DNA from 2 places in the Sporosarcina soli genome. Region 2 is predicted to be linked to the other one. Evidence: riboswitches for the same ligand, from Rfam matches in the RefSeq annotation. Region 2 holds a riboswitch; the other holds the start of a gene.
The links. A riboswitch is a leader RNA that binds a small molecule or an ion and turns the genes downstream of it on or off. The one in region 2 is predicted to bind lysine.
Positions count from the first base shown of each region.

Region 1: linked by a shared signal. The riboswitch ahead of dapA (4-hydroxy-tetrahydrodipicolinate synthase) and the one ahead of ACFPRA_RS04635 (amino acid permease) in region 2 are both predicted to bind lysine.

Region 1 covers NZ_JBHSNO010000015.1:253,696-257,916, forward strand. Annotated here, with positions in the region: gene ACFPRA_RS20220 (polysaccharide deacetylase family protein) at 1-625, opposite strand, end outside; gene ACFPRA_RS20225 (Rpn family recombination-promoting nuclease/putative transposase) at 820-1,782, opposite strand; lysine riboswitch at 2,155-2,332, shown strand; gene dapA (4-hydroxy-tetrahydrodipicolinate synthase) at 2,453-3,337, shown strand; gene ACFPRA_RS20235 (hypothetical protein) at 3,639-4,221, shown strand, end outside.
Region 2 covers NZ_JBHSNO010000005.1:70,846-75,066, forward strand. Annotated here, with positions in the region: gene ACFPRA_RS04625 (DinB family protein) at 362-853, opposite strand; gene ACFPRA_RS04630 (formate/nitrite transporter family protein) at 1,072-1,848, opposite strand; lysine riboswitch at 2,201-2,383, shown strand; gene ACFPRA_RS04635 (amino acid permease) at 2,484-3,932, shown strand; gene ACFPRA_RS04640 (hypothetical protein) at 4,087-4,221, opposite strand, start outside.

The sequences.
Region 1 (4,221 bases), on a different contig from region 2:
ACGATTCCAAGGAAATTGTACTATTCATCGTACTCATCAACTCGAGCGGCAAAACCTGATGGTAGACAAGCACCGGCAGACCCACATCCATTGCAACGGTCTGCTTCGCAATATAGCCCGGCCTCTCTCCAATTGTAAGGATATACCAATCCTCTTCCTCCCGTACAATAGGATAACGATAACCTTCTTCCAACTCCAGTATAACGCCGCTCCGCAAATCAGCAGTCTCGTAAACTGCGGTTTTTTGCAACGTCCGGACAGCAGCGAACCGCTCCGGATGGACAACGGTCAAAAGCTTCTTTTTTTCAACCGGCGCCTCCCCCTTACGAATAAAGGCCGGCATATTTCCCAATCGAAGCTCATAATACACCTCATCCTCACCTATGATCACAACAGGCTGATCCGCAGCCAACTCGCCTATCTGCGTCAAAACCGCCCCCTTCATATAAAGCGGCTGACGCTCCTGCAATGTCAGCACTCGCTCAAATACCCGCTTCGTCACAAAACGATCCGTATCTTGCGCGAACACTGTGCCTTGCGACTCTACCAAAATCCAAATCGCACCCACACTTATGAAAACGAGCAAACACACAAGTAACCACACTCTATTAGCAATCTTCCACATAACTTTACCTCCACTGTCAATCAAGCAACGTATAGACGGAGATTTCCAGAAAAAGTTTCAAAGATTTTTTAAAAAGTTTTTAAGGCGTATTAGCAAATGAAAAAAGACGTCCATTTTGTTGTAAATGGGCGTCGGTTGGTTTTTATCTTTGCTTGATTGTACAAAACCAAGTGAACTTCTCAAGAATCCTGTTTTTACTGTAGCATTTCCCTCAACTTCTCAATCTCATCTTTTTCCAAGTGTGTTACTTCTGCAATAAAATCAGTTGATGTTCCTTTTCTCAACATCTCCAACACCACTTTTTTCACGCCTTGTTCTATTCCTTGCTCGATTCCCTTTTCTAACTCCAAATCAAAAACATTCTTAATCGTCGGGGAAGCATTTTCTTTATTATACAGTTCCATTAGCTCCGTCTCCTTTCTAATCATTGATCGGATTTCTTCCGATAGTTGTTTTGTGTACGCGTCAGGTAATTGTAACAAGTAATCAATAAAATGAAAAACAGCCTGAACTGCTGTGCGTGTATAGTTTTGATTGCGGATAAGTTCACGCATTAGCTTTCTTTTAAACAAATAACGTTGGTGTTCTTCATCTTTTGTTTGATACAAAGCTTTTGCAGCTAATACGATTTTACTAAAAATATTATCAGATTGTTCCAGTTCCTCGTCTGAATAAGCTTCCGTCTGGTAATTTCTATACATATAATGTAGCTGCGTGCCTAAATAATCGTATGTAAAGCGGTCAGGAATGGCATTTTTACTAGGTGACGTATGAACAGCGATGGCAACAATTTTTTCTTGATGACGGTCATAGATACGGTAGAAGTATTGAAACATACGTTCAGGAAAATTTGTTTCTTTTTTACTTTGCACTTCAATATGAATGAGAATCCATTGCTCTTTTCCATTTTTCAACCGAACTTTTGCCAATCGATCTGCAAAACGCCGGCCTTTTTTCTTATCCGCAATTTCCTGAAACAACTCCTTATCCAAAAAGTCTGGACTCTTACCAAAATCAATCTGCGCATGTAGCTCGGGAACAAAAAATAATAGAAAATCTTCAAACAGTTCCCCAATCACCTTTTTCCACAAACCGTCCTGATCCACCAAGCTTCCACCATAAGGCGTTGTTTCTTCTCTGACCCATGCAACAACCATTTACAAAACACCTCCGAAACTAATTTCAGATTATTAGATCAATTATAACACGAAGCGAACATACGATTCAATTATTAGCCAAAGTTGCCGAAGAGCATATCCCATTCATTCACGGTAGAACCTCGTATCCATGTACAGATATACTAATTTCCCCGCTATCAATTTGCAGGGCACAGTTTTTTGGCTTTTCTCAAAAGTAAAATAGAATGACAACTATCCACGCACCAATTTCAGCATCCCTTTTATTCCATCACACTACTTCAGGCCGACTTTATTCAAAATTAAATGAATAATTCCATCTTCGACTTGCAATTGTAACTAATTCCGTATATAGTGAGGGTAATTAAACATTTACTTATTTCGAACTCTTGAAGTAAGGATAGAGGCGCAAAGACCATTAGTACACAATCAGAGGATAATGAGGTCCTATGAAGATTGTGAAAAGGGGGATTTGCCGAAGTGGAGAGAAGCTCATTATCTCGAAGCTGGTTCTGGGTTGAATAAGCACAGAATTGTCATATAGGAAACTATATGGAGGGCTATCTTATGCAAAGAAATAATCTATTATTTCACTGCAGCAGCGACCCTTCGTTGTTGCTTTTTGCGTTGATTTACAAGCTGCCCTTCTCCCTCTATTTATTTAAAATAATTGATAGGATGTGGAGAAATGATGAATTTCGGACAAATTGTAACAGCTATGGTGACTCCTTTTAATGAGCACGGAGATATTGATTTTGAAGCGACAAGGAACTTGATTGAGTATTTAATCGCCAATGGAACAGATAGTTTAGTCGTATCAGGTACAACTGGAGAATCTCCGACTTTAACGACTGAAGAAAAGGTCCAATTGTTCAAATTTGTAGTAAAAGTCATCAATGGAAGAGTGCCCGTAATTGCTGGAACGGGTTCAAACAATACAAGGGAATCTGTTGAACTGACAAGGTTAGCAGAAGATATAGGTGTTGACGGCGTTATGCTCGTCGCTCCCTATTATAATAAACCTTGCCAAGAAGGGATGTTCCAACACTTTCAAACAATTGCGGCAGCCACTTCTTTACCTGTCATGCTATACAATGTACCAGGACGAACGATGGCCAATATTGCCGTCGATACAGTCGTGCGCCTTGCCGAAATTTCGAATATCGTCGCCATTAAAGAAGCGAGTGGCGATTTAGATGCAATGGCTGAAATCATTGAGCAGACACCGACAGATTTTTCCTTGTACAGTGGCGATGATGGCTTAACGATCCCTGTATTATCAATTGGTGGCGTAGGTGTTGTTTCCGTCGCAGCTCATATTATAGGCAATGAAATGCAAACGATGATCAAAAACTTCAAAATGGGTAATATCAAAGAAGCGGCTTCAGATCACCGTAGACTGTTGCCAGTGATGAACGCACTTTTTGCTGCTCCGAATCCATCACCATTAAAAGCGGCATTGAACCTAAAAGGAGTTCAAGTCGGTGGCGTTCGTTTGCCGATGATTCCTTTGAACGACGAACAATTGCATGCACTTCAGCGTACATTGTCAATCTATGATGAGGTTACAGTCTGATAACTGTCAGAAGCTCTATCGATGGAAATTAAATTTACTAGACTCCATCCTACCATTGCAGGGTATAGAAAAATATATATTCTTGCGATAATGAATATCATAAAAATGGCACGTATAACGCATGTCAATCGTACATGCGTTTACGTATCAAAGAAAGGAACTCATGTCACTTGTACATGTGTTCCTTTTTTGATTTGTTCGCGCTCCCCCACTAAAACACGAGAGCTCTATCGTCATATTTATGTGTGTATTATTGAATCTTCCCGACAGGTTTTCACGTAGATGAAAGGGAGGTGAAAAGATGAGAAGGATTTTCGGCATTTTACTAATCATATTTAGCCTGTTCATTGCACTAGGCGGTTTACTCACGCTCGGAGAGGATTACAAAGCTTCGCTGTTCGGCATTTTTTTCATTAGCCTGCCGCTTTATATGGTTGGTCATATAGTGAGAACCAATATGTGGCAGGCGAAGCAAAAAGGTCTTCGATGGATTTGGGCGTATATCTATGTTGTTGGCATCGTTCCCGCCCTCTTTCTTTCCTATGAAGGATACGAGGATCTGAAAGAACAGACATTTTCCAACAATTATTTTTTGTTGTTTGAATCCACTTCTACGGATTACATCGGCGGTCTTTCCATCGGGTTTATCCTGCTCTTATTGCTGCTGTTCCTCTTTCCTTTTTATGAAACAACACGGAAAATAAGAAGGTTTATCGCGATTGCTGCAGTGGTTGTCACAGGGGCATATGTGAGCTATCAATATATGATGTGGGCGGATTATCGCGGCATCCATGAAATCAACGGTCTGGTAACCCATCATTGGAACGGTGAAGAACAGATTGTGCCGTATGAGGAGATTGCCCAGATTGCCGTACAACCGCATG
Region 2 (4,221 bases):
CTCGCTATATACAGTGCATAACCTTTCCCACAATAACAGCATCTTTGTACAATGATTTGTCTACTTTGAACAAAACGAATCAAGAACATTTTACCAATCCCTCTGAACCCACAGAAAATTCAACATATAGAGTCATGTTAGATGAATAAAGGCAAACGAATATAGTTGTACAAGTCCGGAGAGGAAATCCCAAAAAACACCTCTTCCTCACACAATGTACTATTGCATGCGAGCCAAGTTTCATTGATGTCGTTTTCATATAAAGCACTCGACGATCTTCCCTTTTCTGTAGCCTGAACGAAAAAACACCTTCTTCCCAGGCGATTCTCAATCGCTTGGGAAGAAGGTGTTCGATAAGTTCTCACTTTGCATTCATTTCAAGTGTTTTTTTCAATTGTTTCAAATGCCACTTTTCATGCAATCCGACAAAGGAAAACCATTGGATTAAAGGAACTTGCCCCAAATGAGGGTGTTTGAATGATTTCTCACAAAGAACATCCATCGTTGCAGACTCAAAGACATCTAATAAGAAGAGACGTGATTCATAAAGTTCATTTTTCATCTCGACAATCGATTTGTACACTTCCGTCGGCACGGTATCCGCTGGCTCTTCCACTTTCAATAAACGGCCCGACGTAAGCGCAAGTGGTTTCTTTGTACATTTTGGGCTATCAGGATTTTTCAGTTCTTCAGCGATCTTCGTGGCAATCAACGTTTCCATTCGAACCAGATGTTCGAATATTTGTTTTGGTGACCACCCTCCGTTTGTAGGGATCTTGTTGAACTGTTCATCCGTTAACCCTTCAATGGATTGATATACTTTTTTTCGGATACGATTATTTTTCCCAAACATCGTCTAGATTTCTCCTTTAATAACCTCTAAAACTGTTCGATTCAAATTTTCCTTCCTTACAATAGTAGCTTTTTTCGATTTTCGCAAGTGATTTTTCGCTAAAAAAAAAAGAGACATTCTCGCAAAATAATTTCGAATCATTTTAAGTATGGCTATCTTTCTTCTATGTGTATAGAATGCGCTTCAGAGTGAAAAAGTGACCCTCATATTTGACGATGTTAGATTCCTTTTTTCTGTTCCGTATTTCCGAACCAATAACCCGCTCCGATAAATATAGCGCCACCGATCACATTACCGATTGTGACTGGCACCAAGTTTGCTACCAAACCAGCCAGTGTAATGGTTTCAGGATGCGGAACCATTAGCGAAATGGACAGCAAGGTCATGTTTGCAATACTATGCTCGAAACCAGATGTGATAAAGGCGAATAAACACCAAAAAATGACGATCAACTTCGCGGTTTCTTCCTTCAATTTGAAGGAGCACCAAACGGCCAAGCAGACGAGAATATTGCACAGAATCCCCCTAAACAACAACTCCATAAATGGGGCATTCATCTTGTCGGCTGCCGCCATGTTCAGAAAATCCGCCGTCCCTCCCGTGGCAAGCCCTGTATAGAAAAAAAGTGCCGCAATAAGAACGGCGCCAGCAAAGTTGCCAATATAGCTGAAAAGCCAAATTTGGATCGTTTCAAGCCAAGTCGTTTTCTTCGCCAATGTGCCAATCATCAGGATCATATTATTACTCGTAAACAGATCGGCGCCCGCCATTAACACCAGGCTTAAGGCTATGCCGAATGTGAGTCCCATGATTATTTTTGTTCCTGCAAAACCAGTAGGACCGAGCAAACCGCCCACCGTAAAAATGAGAATGATTCCAAATCCGACAAAAAAACCTCCCATCATTGTCAATATGAAATAGCTCCCTTTACTTGTACGGTATTGATTTACTTTTGAAACGGCTGTATCACCTAAAACACCAATCGTTGCTTTCATTCTTTTTCCCCTCCAGCTAGCCTTTGCTTGTCCAACCTATAGTAGAATTTCAATCCGTCATGATTATACAACCAAACAGAGAATCACGGCCCATCATTATGCTGTGCTTCATGTCTTTTCAGTGAAATATGCCAACTAACAAAACTAATAGGTCAGCAGAAACAAGTGCCAGATCCTTCGTTCCATTCGATGCCATCCGTGACACGCACCGTTCTGTCTCCCTATTTTCATAGAGAAAGGTTTCTTTTCCTTTAATAGTGAAAATTGCGAAGGAAAAGACAAAGGGCTTTCCCCTTGCCTAATCCATTTCCATTCCCTATACTAATATTGTTAATTCAATACTCCCATGCACTGATGGGATAGAGGCCGCAGCTTATAAGAGTAGATCGGACGAGATGCAATGACATCTTCGACTCCGTTTGAAAGGATGAGTTGCCGAAGTGTGGATCGTTCATTGACAATCCGGGCTGGTGATGTTTTCGAATAGGGACATCATTGTCACGTTTTTCGAACAACGTGGAGAACTATCTTCGGAAGGATTATTCGGACTTATGACAACCAGCCGTCGATCTTTTTCGTCGGCTTTTTTATATGTCTAAGCCTGCAACCTTCCGTCAAATAAAGGAGAATACAATTTGGCAAAAACATCTTCATCATCCAACGCACCACAGTTGAAAAGGTCGCTGAAAGCACGTCATTTAACGATGATCTCACTTGGGGGATCGATCGGAACGGGGATTTTCCTCGCGAGCGGTGGCGCGATCCATACAGCAGGACCTGGCGGCGCATTGCTCGCTTATGCGGCTGTTGGTATTATGGTTTACTTTTTAATGACAAGTCTTGCAGAAATGGCGGCTTATATGCCTGTCGCTGGCTCATTCAAAGTATATGCCACCAAATTCGTCGATCCGGCATTCGGTTTTGCGATCGGCTGGAACTATTGGTATAACTGGGCCATTACGATTGCAGCGGAACTAGCTGCAGTTGTCCTTATTATGAAATTTTGGTTTCCGGATAGCCCTTCCTTCGTTTGGAGTGCACTCGCCCTACTCATCATGTTCGGCTTTAACTATATGTCCGTCAAAGGATTCGGTGAGGCGGAGTTCTGGTTTTCACTCATTAAAGTGATCACCGTCATCATCTTTATCATCATCGGTTTCTTGATGATTTTTGGCATCATGGGCGGCGAAGCGATCGGCTTCACCAACTTCACGATTGAAGATGCACCATTCAATGGCGGCTTCTTTGCGATTTTAGGGATTTTCATGGCGGCAGGCTTTTCTTTCCAAGGTACGGAATTACTAGGTGTCGCCGCCGGAGAAAGTAAAGATCCAGGTAAAACAATCCCGAAAGCGGTCAGCACCGTTTTCTGGCGTATCCTTCTTTTTTACATCTTATCGATTTTCGTCATCGGGATGATCTTACCTTACACGGATCCGCGTTTACTGAGTGAATCCGTTTCTGTCAGCCCTTTCACCCTCGTTTTCGAACGGGCCGGATTCGCTTTTGCCGCATCTGTCATGAACGCCATTATCCTAACAGCGGTCTTGTCAGCAGGTAACTCCGGTATGTATGCATCTACGCGTATGCTTTGGGACTTGGCGCGGGATGGCAAAGCGCCTAAATTCCTTGGCAAGTTGGATAAAAGAGGTGTGCCAGTCAATGCTTTGATTGCTACGACGCTTGTCGGCTCCCTTGCATTTCTATCCACGTTCTTCGGAGATGGGACCGTCTATGTCTGGTTGCTGAACGCTTCCGGGATGGCCGGATTTGTCACATGGCTCGGCATCGCTGTCAGCCATTACCGTTTCCGCAGGGCCTATCTTGCACAAGGCGGCAATATCGACGACCTTCCGTACCGGGCAAGATTTTTCCCATTCGGTCCGTTACTGGCATTGGTCCTTTGTACATTCATCATTTTAGGACAAAACTTCCAAGCCTTCGTAGGTGGCGAAATCGATTGGAACGGTGCACTCGTTTCCTACATCGGGTTACCCCTTTTCCTCATCGTTTGGCTGGTCTATAAAGTGAAATATAAAACAAAATTGATTCCGTTGAAAGATTGCGATTTTGATAAAGAATAATAAAAGCCAGGTGCTATGACGATTTAACATGTCTTAACACCTGGCTTTTTTCTGTATATAGTTCTATGAAAATTCACCTTAAAGCTTCCAAGTACAGAGACACTTCTGAAACACTTGCATTCGGTTATGGTAAATCTAAAATGAAAAACTGGTATTATTTCATCATTTGATAATAGACATAAAAATTAAATATTGCAGGTATTAACAAACTCAGTGCAAGAAAAAAGACTGCTGCAAATTTAGACTGTTTAATAAGCCGTTCATCGCCTAATTTTAAGTATTGGAAGAA